Regions from separate parts of the uncultured Merdimmobilis sp. genome, predicted to be linked through region 2. Evidence: riboswitches for the same ligand, from Rfam matches in the RefSeq annotation. Region 2 holds a riboswitch; the other holds the start of a gene.
The links. Region 2 has a riboswitch for ZMP and ZTP ahead of pflB (formate C-acetyltransferase). Riboswitches for the same ligand answer to the same signal wherever they lie in the genome.
Positions count from the first base shown of each region.

Region 1 (8,549 bases), on a different contig from region 2:
TGGCAGCGTCCGACAGCATGGGGTCAAACCCACACCATTTGATGCAGATTTCACTCAAAGTGCCGTCTGCTTTCATCTCAGCAAGGGCTTTATCTACCTCTGCACGGATGCGGTCTCCCCGCTCTGTTTTGGCAAAGGGGAAAGCATTGACTTCGGTGTAGATGGGATCGCCGATGGGTTTCAAGTGCAGGCCAGACTGTTTCATCGCGTAATCCAAGACCGGCTCTGCGTAGGGGGCGGCGTCTACACGGCCCGCTTCCACCTCTTGCAGCATAGTCAGGTCGGAGGGGAAGGTCAAAATCTCAATTTTGCCCTCTGGATCCAGTGCCTTGATGTACTCGTGGGCTGCGCTCACTGTTTCCAGGGCGATCTTTTTGCCGTAGAGGTCCTCAAACTTGGTGATTTCGTTGTTTGACTCCTGAACAACCATCCGATAGGGGCTGAAAAAGTAAGGTTCGGAGAAGTTGTATTTTTCCTGTCTGGTGGGGGTGATGCTGATCTGCTTTGCTGCAGAATCCACGCGGCCCGCATCAATGTCGCCAAAGGCAGCGTCCAGGTTTTCCACAACAAAGACGATCTCTTTGCCGGTTCGGCGGCCGATCTCTTCCCAAACCTCGATGTCGATGCCTTCCAGGGTCTCGCCATCCTCTTTCAGCTGGGTGAACATGGGGTAGCTGCCCGCAGTCGCCACGCGGATGACGTTTTCATCTTCTGCAGTCCCGCTTTGTCCCTCGCTGCTGGTGCTGGAGCTGCTCCCAGAAGGGGTAGAGGAAGGGTTGGAACAACCGCTGAATACCGCTGCCAGAGCGCATACGGCCAGCAAAGAGGCTATCCATTTTTTGATCTTCATCACATAATCTCCTTTTTCACATAATTGTTGAGAAAATTGCATTTGGCAATCGTCCCACACAGGAAAAAGGATAACAGCCTTCCGGCCCGTTGTCAGCAAATATTGAAATTATCAATGTCAGCTGATTTGGCTATAGAAAACACAAGCTTTGAAGATAGTGTTATTTGATTTCGCCCCCACAAAAACGGATGGCCGCTTTTGCCAGCTCTAAGGTGGGGTCAACAAAGCTCCCCGAAAGGGAAAGCTGCTCCACCGCCAACGGCAGTTCGGTGCACCCCAAGATAAAGTAATCCGCCCCGGCAGCCTGCAGATCCTCCAGCATCCCTTGGAAAGGCGCGGGATCGGTCAGCCGCTCCCCCGCTTTGATCCGATAGATCCCATCCATGAGAATCTCCCGATGGCGGTCGCCCGGAAGCAGATAGGCGACCCCTTCTTGGGAGAGGGCCTTCTCATAAATCCCGGTGCACAAGGTTCCGGTGGTGGCCAGGATGCAAGCGGTCTTCCCTGGGTGTGCAGCCGCACAAGCCTTAGCAGTAGACTCCAATATGCTGATAAAGGGGATTTTTGTCTCCGGCTGCAGCCGGTCCAGAAAGTAGTGGGCCGTATTGCAGGGCATGACGATGCAGTCTGCGCCGCAGGCTTCCAAATGGCGCAGGGCATCCAGCATTTGGGGAACCGGGTCCTCCCCGCCCTTTAAAATCGCTGTGGTGCGGTCGGGGATCTGGGGGTTGTTGTCGATGTAAATGCGGATGTGATCGTTGTCCGAATCCGCCTTGGTCAAAGCGACGATCTTTTGAAACAGGTCGGCCGTGGCCATAGGGCCCATGCCGCCTAAAATACCAATGCTCTTTTTCACAAAATATCCTCCTTTTCGGTGGCCGACTGGGGTGAGATCCCTCCAACCGGGGTATTTGCCAATTGCGATTTTAAGCTATTCTCAAAGTTGATCTTGAAACATTGTAACACAACTCCCTATAAAATGGGAGGGGCCGTGCCTCGATTCCCCTGTCAAAAGAAGCCGTCATTTCTCAGTGTATTTTGTCACTTTTTCCGCACCTTCCCTTGTAAAAACAAAGGGAATCCGCTATACTGAAAGAAGTACACCACTACTTACAGCCATCCTATTTTCGGATGCAAGGAGGAAATCCAATATGAAAAAAACGTTTGCACTGCTGCTTGCCACGCTGCTGGTGTTTGCAGGCTGCAAGGCCACTGACCCCAAAGATGCGTTTTTCAGCGCTTTGGAACGAAACAGTGAGGTCAAAAACGCCCATGAAGTTGCAGCCATTTCCCTGGTGATGGACAATGAAGGCTCCCCTTATACCTTTATGGACATCCAGCTGGAAGGCGATGTCAGCCTAGAAACCTATGACATGGCGGTGAAATATGACTTCAGCCTCATGGACATCGGCATGAAGATGGAGCTCTACAAAAAAGGGGAGGATGCCCTTGTCAAAATGCCCATCGTCGCCAAATACGTCCAAATGCCGTCAGAGCTGTTCAATATCTACAATCCTGAAGAGATGAAGTCCCTGCAGGACTTGGTCTCCCAGGAGAGCAAGAGCCTTTACGAGCAGATGGGGGAATCCCTCCAGATCAACAAAAAGGGGTCGGATATCGTTGCCTCTTTTGAGTTGGACGGCGCTGCAACCAAATCCTTCCTCACTGATGTGCTGGTGGATAAAATTCTGAAAAATCCGGAATTACGGGAAAAATCCATTGAACAATCCTTCCAATCCCAAAAGAAGACCTGGGAGGAATACGGTTTTGCCGAGGATTTCACCGAAGAGGATTGGGCCTCTATGCGGGAGGAAGCCGCCACCGCCTACGACGAACAGATGGACAGCTACTGCGAGATGATTGAGAAGATGGAGATCACCTCCCTGAAGGGCCAGTCCACCATCGGCAAAGACGGCTTCTTCTCCGCTTCGGAGTTCGAGCTGAAATTCAGCCTGTACGACACACCTATGACAATGAAATACAGCGCTACCCTCTCCAACATCAACAAGGTGGGCGAGATTGCCTTCCCCAGCGATTCTTCCAACACCATTAAGCTGGACGACATCTCCAAAGGCAAGGTCAGCATGGACGACCTCAACCCATTCTTTGGCATGATCCAGCGGATGCAGGAGGAGAGCTGGAAGGATTGGGAGGAGAACCAAGACGATCTCCCCACCTCGGTTCCCCTGCCGGAGACCGGCACCCCTGTCCGGCCTTCCCTCTAACCCCACTCCCCAAGGCCCTGTGAACTTGGTTCACAGGGCCTTTTTGTATCCCGGTAGATCCCCCATAAACTCCCCCAGCTCGATTCCAAATGGCACCTCATCTATGCGCCCTTCCCTCATGCAAATGCGAAATTTGGGTGAATTTTCGGCGGAATAGATGAAAGTTCCTGCGCAATATGCTATAATAACTCCATTCCCTTCCCTGTTCCCGCCAAGGTATGGGCTGGGGAAAAGTAAGAAAGTTTGTGAGGAAGTGTGTGACATGGCATCTTTTCAGGACGCAAAACGAATTGTAGTAAAGGTGGGTTCCTCCACTTTGACCTATGAAACCGGCATGATCAACATCCGCCGGGTAGAAAAGCTGGTCAAAGTTTTGGCGGACCTGCGCAATAGCGGCAAAGAAATTGTGCTGGTATCCTCCGGCGCGGTGGCTGTTGGCGTCGGCAAGCTGGGCCTGAAAGAGCGACCTCATGACACACCTTCCAAACAGGCGGCGGCGGCCGTCGGACAATGCGAGCTGATGTACCTTTACGACAAGCTGTTTGCCGAATACAACCACAATGTTGCCCAGGTTTTGCTGACCCGGGACATTGTGGAGGTGGAAAAACGGACCGAAAACGTGGTCAACACCTTTAACCGGCTGCTGGAGATGGGAGTGATCCCGGTGGTCAACGAAAACGATACCGTAGCGGTAGAGGAGATTGAATTCGGCGACAACGACACCCTCTCCGCCATTGTGGCCACCCTGGTGGGTGCGAATGCCCTTATCCTAATGAGCGACATTGATGGACTCTACACCGCCAACCCCCATGAAGATCCAAATGCCACCCTCATCCGCCGGGTGGAAACCATTGATGACTCCATCCTCTCCATCGCAGGCGGAGCGGGATCCAACCGGGGCACCGGCGGGATGATTACCAAAATCCACGCCGCCCAGATCGCCTGTTCCAAGGGGATTGATATGGCCATTATACAAGGGGAAAACCCCGACCTGCTCTATGATCTGATGGAGGGCAAAGAGGTCGGCACCCATTTTGTAGGAGGAAGCATAAAATGATTCAGCTAGGAAAACGGGCAAAAGCAGCCTCCCGAGGCTTAAAAATTGCCCCCACTGCGACAAAAAACAACGCCTTACTTGCGATTGCAGACGCCCTTTGTGATAATATGGAGATGGTCATTTCCGCCAACCAGAAAGACATCGCCGCCGCCCGCTCCTCTGGCATCAGCGAGGCGATGATCGACCGGCTCACCCTCACCGAGTCCCGCATACGCTCCATGGCCGATGCGGTGCGGCAGGTGGTGAAGCTGGAAGACCCGGTGGGCAAGGTGGAAACCGGGTTTACCCGGCCCAACGGCCTTCGCATCTCCAAAACAAAAGTACCTCTGGGCGTGGTGGCCATCATCTTTGAATCCCGGCCCAATGTAACGGTAGATGCTGCCGTCCTCTGCCTTAAATCCGGCAACGCCTGCATCCTGCGGGGCGGTAAGGAGGCTATCCACTCCAACAAGGCTTTGGCCGGCATCATGCGTCAGGCTATCGCCGGGGCAGGCATCAGCCCGGATGCCATCCTGCTGGTGGAGGACACCTCCCGGGAATCCGCTGCCCAGCTCATGCGCCTGAACGGCTATGTGGATGTCCTCATCCCCCGGGGCGGGGCGGGGCTAATCAAATCGGTGGTGGAGAACGCCACCGTCCCAGTCATCGAAACCGGCGCTGGCAACTGCTTTATCTTTGTGGACGACAGCGCCAACTTTGACATGGCCGCCAGCATCATCGACAACGCCAAAACCAGCCGTCCCTCGGTCTGCAATGCGGTGGAAAACGTGCTGGTCCACCGGGCTATCGCCCCCGCCTTCCTGCCCCAGATGGCCGAAGCCCTCGCCCATGCCGGGGTGGAGATCCGCGGGTGCAGCGAGACCTGTGCCATCCTTCCCAGCGCCAAGCCCGCCACCGAAGAGGATTTCTACACCGAGTACAACGACTATATCCTAGCCGTCAAAGTGGTTTCGGGGATTGATGAGGCCATTTCCTTCATCGAGAGCCACTCCACCCACCACTCGGAAGCGATCATCACCGAAAGCTATGCCCACAGCCAGCAGTTCCTCTCTCAGGTGGATTCGGCTGCGGTGTATGTCAACGCCTCCACCCGGTTCACCGACGGCGGCGAGTTCGGCTTCGGCGCGGAGATTGGCATCTCCACCCAAAAGCTCCATACCCGCGGGCCCATGGGCCTTTCGGAATTGACCACCACAAAATACATCATCTTTGGCGACGGCCAGATCCGTTAGCCAAACGGGAGAATTGTTATGTCGAGTACTACCCCTATGCCCCAGCCCAGGCGGCGAAAAAACCGCCGTGCAGCCCCGCTGGGCGCCCTCTTCCTGGTGCTGGCCGTCATCGGCCTGGCAACGGTGGGGATGCTGTCCATCAACCTGACCCAGCAAGTCCTGGACAATTCCAAGGAAAAGGCCAAGTTTGAGCGGATGCTGCTTCCCGTCCTCATGTTTGACCCAGTCCCTTTTGAATCCCCAGCGGAGGCCGATCCCCTTGCCATTTTGCAGTATTCCCTCTGGTCAGCTTTATACAGCGACAAGCGGGACAGCTACGTCTACAGCGACAATGGCCTTCTGATGGTGCCGGTTTCTGATGTGGACGTGGAGTGCGCCAAGCTGTTCGGCCCCGACATCAAGCTGGAGCACAAATCCTTCGGAGACCTCAACATCACCTATACCCTCAACACGGAGAGCAACGTCTATGAGATCCCAATAGCCGCCCAGGTTGGATACTATACCCCCAAGGTGGAGAAAATCTCCAAAAAGGGCGACACCTACACCCTGACCGTGGGGTATCTGCCGCCGGGCAATGCCTGGACCAGCGACCTCTCCGGGACCAAATACGAGCCCACCCCTGACAAATACATGCTGTATGTAATGAAAAAAGTCAAGGGGGGCTACAACTTGGTTGCCATCCGCGACCTGCCTACCAACAACGCCAGCAGCGGCATGGGTATCCCCGGCTAACTGGTTGACAGCCAGAGGCTGGGCGTGTATACTAAACCTTGTACCGGTCCTATGACTGACGGAATGTGGGAGCACCCACAGGGAGTAGGATTGAAGAGAGCCGACCGTCTGGGCGATTTTGCCCGGATGGCCGGCTTTTTTGTCATCTGAAAGGAGATTTCCCCCATGAATGAACTCGCGCTGAAATACGGTTGCAACCCCAACCAACCGGAGGCCAAAATCCGCATGAAAGATGGCTCGGACCTGCCCATCACCGTGCTGAACGGCCGCCCTGGTTACATCAACCTGCTGGACGCTCTCAACAGCTGGCAGCTGGTCAAAGAACTGAAGGAGGCTACCGGCCTGCCCGCCGCTGCATCCTTTAAACATGTCAGCCCCGCCGGGGCCGCAGTGGCCGTCCCCATGAGCGATGTCCTCAAGAAGATTTACTTTGTGGACGACAAGCCCCTCTCCCCCTTAGCCACCGCCTATGCCCGGGCGAGGGGCGCTGACCGGATGTCCTCTTACGGGGACTTCGCCGCCCTCTCGGATGTCTGCGACAAGGAGACTGCCGCCCTCATCAACCGGGAGGTCTCCGATGGGGTCATCGCCCCCGGCTATACTGAGGAGGCCCTGGCCATCCTCAAAGCCAAACGCAAAGGCAGCTACACAGTGCTGCAAATCGACCCCAGCTATGTCCCCGCCCCGGTGGAGAGCAAGGACGTTTTCGGAATCACCTTTGAACAGCACCGCAACGACGCCAAAATCACCGCAGAGCTGCTCACCAACCTGGTCACCGAGAACAAGGAGATCCCCGATGAGGCCCGGCGGGATTTGATTGTCTCCCTCATCACCCTCAAGTACACCCAGTCCAATTCGGTCTGCTACGCCAAGGATGGCCAGGCCATCGGCGTGGGGGCCGGGCAGCAGTCCCGGGTCCACTGCACCCGCCTGGCTGGCAACAAGGCGGACAACTGGTTCCTGCGGCAGAACCCCAAGGTCCTCTCCCTGCCCTTCCGGCCTGGCATCCGCCGCGCCGACCGGGACAACGCCATCGACGTCTACATCTCCGATGAGTACATGGACCTGCTGGCCGACGGTATTTGGGAGAATACCTTCACCGAAAAACCGGCCGTCTTCACCAAGGAGGAAAAGGCCGCCTGGCTCTCCCAGCTCACCGGCGTTTCCCTGGGGTCCGACGCCTTCTTCCCCTTTGGGGACAACATCGAGCGGGCCCACAAGAGCGGCGTCTCCTACATCGCCCAGCCCGGTGGCTCGGTGCGGGATGACAACGTCATAGCCACCTGCGACAAGTACGGCATCGCCATGGCCTTTACCGGCGTCCGCCTGTTCCACCACTAAGCTAAAATCCCCCGTTCTTTCCAAAAGAAAGAACGGGGGATTTTCACAAATTGGAGCCGACCAAAGAAAATAAATATACAAAATGTACTATTATCGTTATATATTATCTAATTTCAGACCGGCTGAGGTAAATTTATAATTTTAGTTTTAAATAATACAATTTGTATTTCCAGTTATTCGCCCAAACCCTCCGGCAGAGGGATGTCAAAAAGCCGGCAGGCGTTGCGGCAGGTGGCGTCAGCCACCTCCTGGGCGGTGATCCCCTTGATGGCGGCGATGGCCTCGGCCATGCGGGGCAGCATAGTGGAATCGCACCGCTTGCCCCGGTAGGGCTCCGGGGCCATGTAGGGGCAATCGGTTTCAATGAGAAGGCGGTCCAGGGGGACAGACTCCACCACCTCCCGGATGCGGCGGGCGTTTTTAAAGGTGATGACCCCGGTGACCCCGATGTACATCCCCAGCCGCAGCACCTCTTTGGCGGTCTCCACCGAGCCGGAGAAACAGTGGACCACCCCTTTGGGCCGGTACTGGTTCAGCAGGCGCATGGTGTCCTCCACCGCCTCCCGGGAGTGGATGATCACCGGCATATCCAGTTCCCCAGCCAGCTGGAGCTGGACCTCAAAGGCGGGGATCTGCCGCTGGCGGGGGATGTCCTCATAGTGGTAATCCAAGCCAATTTCCCCAATGGCCTTGACCTTTTCCTCCCCGGCAAGTTCCCGCAGGAGGGCAAGGCTTTGAGGGGTGACCTCATCCGCCGCGTCTGGGTGGCAACCCACCGCCGAGTAGAGGAAGGGGTATTCCCTCCCCAAGGCGATGCCCGCCCGGCTGGCTTCTAAATTGCAGCCGGCGTTGAGCACCCGGCAAACCCCCGCAGCAGGGAACAAGGACAGAAGTTCCCCTCTGTCCTCGCAAAACCGTTCATCGTCATAATGGGCGTGGGAGTCGAAGATGTGATGAACCATTTCCCCAGCCCTCCTAGCGGACTTTGGAGCCGCAGGGGATGGCGCCATCCACAAATAGGACCTTGATTTCCTCGCCGCAGTCGGCCGCCAGGATCATCCCCTCAGAGGGGACACCCCGCAGTTTGGCGGGCTTCAGGTTGGCTACCAGCA
Region 1 is NZ_CABRJC010000001.1:199,216-207,764, forward strand. It holds gene RDQ42_RS00940 (transporter substrate-binding domain-containing protein) at 1-850, opposite strand, end outside; gene RDQ42_RS00945 (aspartate/glutamate racemase family protein) at 1,011-1,706, opposite strand; gene RDQ42_RS00950 (DUF6612 family protein) at 2,002-3,075, shown strand; gene proB (glutamate 5-kinase) at 3,338-4,132, shown strand; gene RDQ42_RS00960 (glutamate-5-semialdehyde dehydrogenase) at 4,129-5,364, shown strand; gene RDQ42_RS00965 (hypothetical protein) at 5,383-6,096, shown strand; ZMP/ZTP riboswitch at 6,138-6,217, shown strand; gene RDQ42_RS00970 (phosphoribosylaminoimidazolecarboxamide formyltransferase) at 6,262-7,437, shown strand; gene RDQ42_RS00975 (TatD family hydrolase) at 7,611-8,399, opposite strand; gene metG (methionine--tRNA ligase) at 8,413-8,549, opposite strand, start outside.
Region 1: linked by a shared signal. The riboswitch ahead of RDQ42_RS00970 (phosphoribosylaminoimidazolecarboxamide formyltransferase) and the one ahead of pflB (formate C-acetyltransferase) in region 2 are both predicted to bind ZMP and ZTP.

Region 2 (8,549 bases):
TTGCAGGTTGCCTGCGCCGCTGGTGTCCAGAGCGGTGTGGAGGCCCATGCTGTGAAGTAGGCGGAACAGTTCCGCTACAAATTCCGGCTGGGCAAGGGGTTCCCCCCCGCTGACCGTCACCCCGCCACGCTTGAGGTAGGGCCGGTACCGGGCGATCTGCTCTGCCACCTGGGTGGGGGTATAGGGGGTGCCGCCGGCGGGATCCCAGGTGTCGGGGTTGTGGCAGTACTGGCAGCGCAGGGGACAGCCCTGCAAAAAGACCACATAGCGAAGGCCAGGGCCGTCTACCGCCCCCAGGGACTGGAAGGAGTGGATTCTTCCGGTGTTTTCCATGGTTTTCCCCCGTTTCTACATGGCTTGGTGGAATGTGCGGGCGATGACCTCCCGCTGCTGTTCCCGGGTCAGCTTGTGGAAGTGGACCGCGTACCCCGACACCCGGATGGTCAGGTTGGGGTAGTTCTCCGGGTGGTGGTAGGCGTCCACCAATGTCTCCCGGTTCAGGACGTTGACGTTGATGTGGTGGGCCTTTTGGGCGAAGTAGCCGTCCAGAAGGTCGCAGAGGTTGCGGCAGCGCTCCTCCTCGGTTTTGCCCAGGGCGTCGGGGACGATGGAGAAGGTGTTGGAGATGCCGTCCCGACAGAGGTTGTAATCCAGTTTAGCCACCGAGTTGAGGGAGGCCAGGGCGCCGTTTTTCTCCCGGTTGTGCATGGGGTTGGCGCCGGGGGCAAAGGGCTCTCCAGCCTTGCGGCCATCGGGGGTGGAGCCGGTTTTTTTGCCGTACACCACGTTGGAGGTGATGGTCAGGATGGATAGGGTGTGGGTGGCATCCCGGTAGGTGGGGTTCTGTTTTAGGGCGTTGTAGAACGCCTCCACCTGCTGGCAGGCGATGGAGTCCACCCGGTCGTCGTCGTTGCCAAAGGCGGGGTAATCGCCCTCCACCACAAAGTCGGTGATCAGCCCGTTTTCCCCGCGGATGGCCCGCACTTTGGCGTATTTGATGGCGGAGAGGGAGTCAGCCAGCACGCTCATCCCCGCGATGCCAAAGGCCATGTTGCGGTGGACCTGGGTGTCGTGGAGGGCCATTTGGGTCTTTTCATAGGCGTATTTGTCGTGCATGTAGTGGATGACGTTCATGGTGTTGACATAGAGACGGGCCAGCCAGTCCCGATAGGGGGCCATCCGGGCCAGGACCTTGTCATAGTCTAGGATCTCCTCCTCGTAAACCGGCCCCTCCGGTCCCACCTGGATGCCGTACCGCTCATCCTTGCCGCCGTTGAGGCTCATGAGCAGCAGCTTTGCCAGGTTGGCCCGGGCCCCGAAGAACTGCATCTCCTTGCCCAGCCGCATGGCCGAGACGCAGCAGGCGATGCCGTAATCGTCCCCGTAGATGGGGCGCATCAGGTCGTCGTTTTCATACTGGATGGAGTCGGTGTCGCAGGAGACCTTGGCGCAGTACCGTTTAAAGGATTCGGGCAGGGCCTCGCTCCACAAAATGGTCAAGTTGGGTTCGGGGGCGGAGCCAAGGTTGTATAGGGTGTGGAGCATCCGGTAGGAGTTTTTGGTGACCAGGGTCCGGCCGTCCTCCCCCATGCCGCCCAGGGATTCGGTGATCCACATGGGGTCGCCGCCGAACAGCTCGTTGTAGGCGGGGGTGCGCAGGTGGCGTGCCATCCGCAGCTTCATGACAAAGTCGTCCATGATCTCCTGGGCCTCTTCCTCCGTGAGGGTGCCGGCAGCCAGATCCCGTTCAAAATAGATGTCCAGGAAGGTGGAGACCCGGCCAAGGCTCATAGCGGCGCCGTTCTGCTCTTTAATGGCTCCCAGGTATCCGAAATAGGTCCACTGGACAGCTTCCCGGGCGTTCTGGGCAGGCAGGGAGATGTCATAGCCGTAGAGTGCGGCCATCTCTTTGAGCTTGCCCAAGAAGTTGATCTGTTGGTATAGCTCCTCCGAAAGGCGGATGGTGTCGGTGTCCATGACCTCCAAAGAAAGTTGCCGCTTGTCCCGGCGCTTCTCCTCCATCAAAGCGTCGATGCCGTAAAGGGCCACCCGGCGGTAATCCCCGATGATCCGGCCCCGGCCGTAGGCATCGGGCAGTCCGGTGATGATGCCGCAGTGGCGGGCGGCTTTGGTCTCGTCGGAGTACACCCGGAACACCCCGTCGTTGTGGGTGGTGCGGTACTGGAATTCATCTTCCACCTTCTGGGAGAGCTGATAGCCGTAAGCCTCACAGGCTTCCCGGGTCATGCGAAGGCCGCCGAAGGGGTTGACCCCCCGCTTGAGGGGCCGGTCGGTCTGAAGGCCCACAATGATCTCTTTCTCCTTGTCCAGGTAGCCGGGCTTGTAGGCGGTGAGGGAGGAGACGGTCTGGGTGTCCACATCCAGCACCCCGCCGAACTCCTGCTCCAGCCGGAACAGGCCCTCCAGTTTGTGCATCAGGCTTTTTGTCCGATCTGTGGCAGGGGTGAGGAAGCCTTCATCCCCCAGATAGGGGGTGTAGTTCTGTTGGATAAAATCCCGCAGGTCGATCTCCTGCTGCCAGTGCCCGCCTTTGAATCCCTTCCAAGCTGCAAATTCCATGGTGATGCTCCCCTTTCTTTTGACAGGTGCCCCGGCTGCCAACCGGACAAAACAAAAAGGGCAACACAGATGGTGTATCCATCCATGTTGCCCAGGCAGCCGGCGTAAACCCAATCCCCTGCGCCGCCCTGTGGTTTTGTCCACTTATCTGCCAGTGGCGAAGAGGTGTTTTGTTGTAGCCCCAGTATAGAACGAAAAGGAGAAATTTGTCAAGTATTTGTCAAAAGTTTGGAGAATCCCCTGGCCTGGCAGAGATAAAATGAGAGGTTTTTGGAGAAAAGAGCGAATTTTTGTGTAAAACATTGATATACAGGAAAAAATGTATGGCTGCTGTGATATCCACTTTTTGGAAGCTCACTGATGGCAAAGAGGGGCCGCGCTGAGGCAAGAAACGGCTTGCAAAAACAGAATCCCCTAGATAAACGGTTTGTCTCAAAGGGAAAAGGCGGGGTATTACCCAATCAGAATGCGGACAAAATGGAACCAAGATCTATCACTTTTTGAAATAAATTTTATCTCCTCTGCCCAGGAAAAAATCGCCGGGATTTCACCCTTTGAAGGGGTAATTCCACGGTTTTTGCCCATCCTAAAGAGGAGGTGAAAACATATGGAATCCTTATGGAAAAAGACGGTGGAACTGCCCCGCCAACGGGTGCTGGGACAAGATTTACAAGTGCAATGCGCCATTGTAGGCGGGGGCATGGCGGGGCTGCTGACTGCACTTTTCCTCGAGCGCAATGGGGTGGAGGCAGTGGTGCTGGAGGCGGACCGGGTGGCAGGCGGCCAGACTGGCAACACCACGGCCAAAATCACCGCCCAGCACGGCATGATCTACCACAAACTGCTGGATACCCTAGGCCGGGAAAAGGCCCAGCAATATGCCCACGCCAACCAACGGGCCATTGAGCAATACCGCCAGATCGCCGGGGATTTGGGGATTTCCTGCTGGATGGAGGAGCTTCCCGCCTACCTGTATTCCCGGTTGGAGGAAGAGCCTCTGCGCCGGGAGGCAGACGCTGCCAAATCTTTAGGCTTTGATGCAGCCTTCACCATGGATACCACCCTTCCTTTTCCGGTGGCGGGGGCAGTCCGGTTTGAAAATCAGTCCCAGTTCCATCCCCTGGAATTTCTCCAGGGGATTCTGCCGAAGCTGACGGTGTATGAGGAAACACCGGTCCTCTCAGTGGAGGGGGATGCCTTGGTCACTCCAGGAGGGCGGGTCACTGCGGAGGAGATTGTCTTTGCCACCCATTACCCGTTCCTCAACCTGCCGGGGATGTACTTTGCCCGGATGCACCAGGAGCGCAGTTATGTGATCGCCCTGGAAGGTGCCCAAAAGCTGGATGGCGTCTATTATGGCGTCGATGAAGAGGGAGGCTGGTCCATGCGCAACGCAGGGGAATATCTCCTCCTGGGCGGCGGCAACCACCGCACGGGGGACAACCGATCCGGGGGGAAATACCGCTCCCTCGCCGATGCGGCAAAAGAATTCTGGCCGCAGAGCCGGGAGGCAGCCCGCTGGTCCGCCCAGGACTGCATGACCCTGGATGGGGTTCCCTATATTGGGCAGTTTGCCGAATCCACCCCCAATTGGTATGTGGCCACCGGGTTTGGAAAATGGGGAATGACCCATTCCATGGTGGCGGCCCAACTGATTTCCGACCGGATTCTAGGCCGGGAAAACCCGGATTGGGAGGTTTTTTCCCCCCAGCGGTTCACCCCAGGCGCCTCGGCTAAAACCTTTTTGGAAAACGGCCTCCAAGCGGTCAAAGGCCTGGGCAGCCAGCTTCTGGAACCGCCGCGGGCTCTGCTCAAGGATTTGCAGCCTGGCCACGGCGGCATCGTGGAGTGGGGGGAAGAGAAGGTGGGTGCTTACCGGGATGAGGCAGGGGAGGTCTTCCTGGTGTCCACCCGCTGCCCTCATCTTGGATGCCAGCTGGAGTGGAATCCCGATGAAAAAAGCTGGGATTGCCCCTGCCATGGTTCCCGGTTTGACTACAAGGGCAACCGGATCGATGGCCCAGCCCAAACCGGCCTCCACCGGGGATAAGGCCTTCGGAACGCAATTGGAAAAAGAATCTCCCCATCTGTATATGCAGATGGGGAGATTTGTTAATCTAAGAAGGTGAGAAATGCCTCCGCCTGTTTGCGCAGGCGTCCTTCCTGGCTCTCGGTGAGGGAAAGGCAGTTGCTTTTGAACGCCTCGGGAGACAGGGGGATCCCGGTGCGGGGGACTGCCATCATCTTCATGCCCAGGACAGAGAGAAGCATCATCAAATGGTCCTGGACGCAGGCGGTACCCGCAGCTCCGCCAGCCCCGGAAAAGGTGACTGGTTTGCCAAAGAGGCAGGTTGCTTCCCCAGGCTGATTGGGACGGGAGAGCCAATCCAGCAGGTTTTTCAGAACACCGGGGAGGCTGTGGTTGTATTCAGGGACAAAGAGCCATACCCCATCCGCCCGGGAGACTGCCTCCCGGACCTGCGCCACCGGCAGCGGCACAGGGAATTCCATATCCTGATTAAAAAAGGGAACCTGCGTGTAATCGAGAAACGCGACCTCAGCCCGTTCCCCCAGCATTTCCTGGGCCAATTGGGCCAACTGCCGCTGGAACGATTCCTTCCGCAGGGAGCCAATTATCATTAAAATCCGCTTTTGGTTCATACAGCCAACCTCCATATCCATCCATTCTCAGACCAGCATGGGCGATTTCCCCCAATTCTATTCGGAAAAATGGGGAGGCCCCACCGGCGAAAGCGGCATGAAACGCAGCTTATCCCCTTTTGGGCCACTACGATATCCATTGTACTGTCGTAGGGGGAAATTGTCAAACGGAAGAGGGCTATTGGCGGCACTTTTCCTGGTATCCTTCCCCCCAGTCCCACATGGCGTCCAGAATGGGTTTGAGACTATACCCCAAATCGGTCAAGGTGTACTCCACCCGGGGTGGAACCTCGGCATAGACTGTCCGTGTGAGGAGGCCGCTTGCCTCCATCTCCCGCAGCTGGGCAGTCAACACTTTTTGAGAGACGTGGCCAATGGATTTTTTCAGCTCCCCGAACCGTTTGGTCCCGGGCAGGAGGTCCCGCAGGATCAGGACCTTCCACTTGTCGCTGATCAGGGATAGTGTGGTCTCTACTGGGCAGGCGGGCAACTGGGTGGCAGTTCTTTCAGACATGGAATCATCCCCTTTGTAAATCCAATAGTATCATTTTGGTACCTACAGTACAAAATTATGCTTACTTTACATAATTACTCTATGGATTTATTATAAAGGCAGCAGGGGGAAAAAGCAAGCCCCAAGCAAACCCATTCCAAGGAGGTACAAATCATGAATGAAGCAATCGCCTTTCTGCGGGAAAACCCAGTGCAGTATCTGGCAACCGTTGGCCGGGACGGCAGGGCCAAATGCCGCCCCTTTATGTTCGCCGGGGAACTGGACGGCAAATTGTGGTTCTGCACCAACAACCAAAAAGATGTCTACCGGGATATTGTGGAAAACCCCTATGTGGAAGTATCGGTGGCAAGCCCTGCTTACGCCTGGATCCGGCTCAGCGGCAAAGCCGTGTTTGAAGACAGCCGGGAGGCCAAGGAGATGTGTATGGGCAACCCCATTGTCAAAAGCCAGTACCAGACCGCAGACAACCCAATTTTTGTGGTGTTCTACTTGGAAGAGGCCCGCGCCGTACTCGCTGACTTCTCCGGGAACCCACCTCGAGAGTATCAATTTTAATCTAAATAGTAAAATGGATTAAAAAATATCCAAATTGTATAGTTTTGCCGCGGCGACCACAATGGGGGAAGTTCCCTTATTGCGGCAGCCCCAGCCCAACAACTCCCCCCTCCAACTGTGGAGGGGGTTTTTCTACTGGCGCATCTCCTCCGACGGGGAGAGGGCGTCGTTGAGGGCTTCGGTCATGTGGTGGAGAAATGCGGTCATCTCTCGGGTGACCGGCTTGTCCTGATGAGCAATCCACCCCAGTTTCATGGCGTCCTGCTCCCCTGCGATAGGGATAGAAACCACCCGGTCGCTGCTGAACCGACGGGGCAGAATGCCGCTGCCGATGGAGAAGGCATCGGTGTTTTCCACAACATTGTAGAAGGTGGAGCGGTCTTTGATGTAGATGATCCGGCCAGTGCGCCGCAGGTCCAGGAGGGCGATTTCCTCTGAAAAATCCATCCCCACCCCGCTTTCCTGCTCAAACACCACAATGGGGTAGGTTTCAATTTCTTCCAGCCGCACCGATTCCCGTCCCGCTAAAGGGTGCTGGACCCCCACATACACATGGGGGAGGAGGCTTTGCAGCTGGTGAAAGACAAGGCCTTTGGATTTGAGCACCTTCTTGATAAAGGTTTCGGTGAGGTTGGAAAGGAAGATCACCCCGATTTCACTGCGGCTTTGGTAGACGTCCTCAATGACCTGGTACATGTCGGTTTCTATCATGTGCAGCACATACTGGGGAGGGTTGCAGTCCCCGAGAAAGCGCAGGAACCCATCCACTGCAAAGGGATAGTGCTGGGAGGAGATGGAAAAGTGCAGGGAAGGGGTCTCTTCCTTGGCAGAGTAAAGCCCCTCCAGCCGCCTCTTCTGCTCCACTAAAATTCGGGCATAGCCGATGAACTCCTTGCCCTGGTCGGTGACGGTGATGCCCCGGTTAGTCCGGCAAAAGAGGGTGACCCCCAATTCCTCCTCCAAATCCTTAAGCAATTTGCTGATGCTCGACTGGGAGACAAAAAGCCCCTGGGCAGCTTTGTTGATGGAACCGCAGCGGGCCACCTCCAGGACATATTGTAGTTGTTGAAATGTCATAGAACCCCTCCCTTTTTCTTGGTGCATTTCCATAGCTGTTAGAAATAATCTCCAGTTGGTTATTCCTTTTGGATATAACAAACCATTTCAAAAACATATTATCACTATTTTTGTTGAAAAGCTATAATGGAATTGTAAGGAAATCACCCACGACAGCAAGGAGGAATCTGTGATGGAGAAAAGCAACTACGGTTTCGGGACCCGCGCCATCCACGCCGGGAACAAAAAGGACACCGTCAATGGAGCACTGACCACCCCTATTTACCAAACTTCGACCTTCGTGTTCGACAGCTGTGAGCAGGGTGCCGCCCGCTTTGCCGGAGAGGAGCGCGGGTATATTTACTCCCGGTTGGGCAACCCCACCTCTACCATTTTGGAGGAGAAGATTGCCGCTTTGGAAAACGGGGAAGCCGCCGCGGTCACCAGTTCCGGCATGGGGGCCATCACCTCGGCCATCTGGACCATCTGCAAGGCGGGGGATCACATCATCTCCGACGGCACGCTGTATGGCTGCACCTATGCATACCTGTCCCACGGCATCTCCCGCTATGGCGTGGATGTCAGCTTTGTGGACACCAGCAGCTTGGAGGAGATCGAGGCCGCCCTGCGCCCTAACACCACTGTGGTGTACCTGGAAACCCCGGCCAACCCCAACCTGAAAATCACCGACATCAAGGCGGTCAGCGACCTGGTACACGCTTACAATCCAGAAATCAAGGTGATTTGTGACAACACCTTTGCCACCCCTTATCTCCAGCGTCCCCTGGAACTGGGAGCGGATGTGGTGGTCCACTCCCTCACCAAGTACATGAATGGACATGGAGATGTCATCGCTGGCGCTGTGGTGGGAAAAGCCGATTACATATCCCAGGTCAAGCTGTTCGGCATCAAGGATATGACCGGCTCGGTCATCGGTCCCTTTGAGTCGTTTTTGATCCTCCGCGGCATGAAGACATTGGAGGTGCGGATGGATCGCCACTGCGATTCTGCAAAGAAGATCGTGGAGTTCCTCAAAGGCCACCCCGCGGTGGAGGCCATCAACTTCCCCGGCTTGCCGGAGCACCCCGGCCACGAGGTCGCTAAGAAGCAGATGTCCCGCCCCGGTGCCATGATCTCCTTTGAGGTCAAGGGCGGCCGTGCCAACGGAGCGAAACTCCTCAAC
Region 2 is NZ_CABRJC010000014.1:46,184-54,732, forward strand. It holds gene pflA (pyruvate formate-lyase-activating protein) at 1-333, opposite strand, end outside; gene pflB (formate C-acetyltransferase) at 349-2,580, opposite strand; ZMP/ZTP riboswitch at 2,663-2,749, opposite strand; gene RDQ42_RS07730 (FAD-dependent oxidoreductase) at 3,188-4,630, shown strand; gene RDQ42_RS07735 (NADPH-dependent FMN reductase) at 4,693-5,241, opposite strand; gene RDQ42_RS07740 (helix-turn-helix domain-containing protein) at 5,420-5,755, opposite strand; gene RDQ42_RS07745 (pyridoxamine 5'-phosphate oxidase family protein) at 5,909-6,310, shown strand; gene RDQ42_RS07750 (LysR family transcriptional regulator) at 6,443-7,387, opposite strand; gene megL (methionine gamma-lyase) at 7,560-8,549, shown strand, end outside.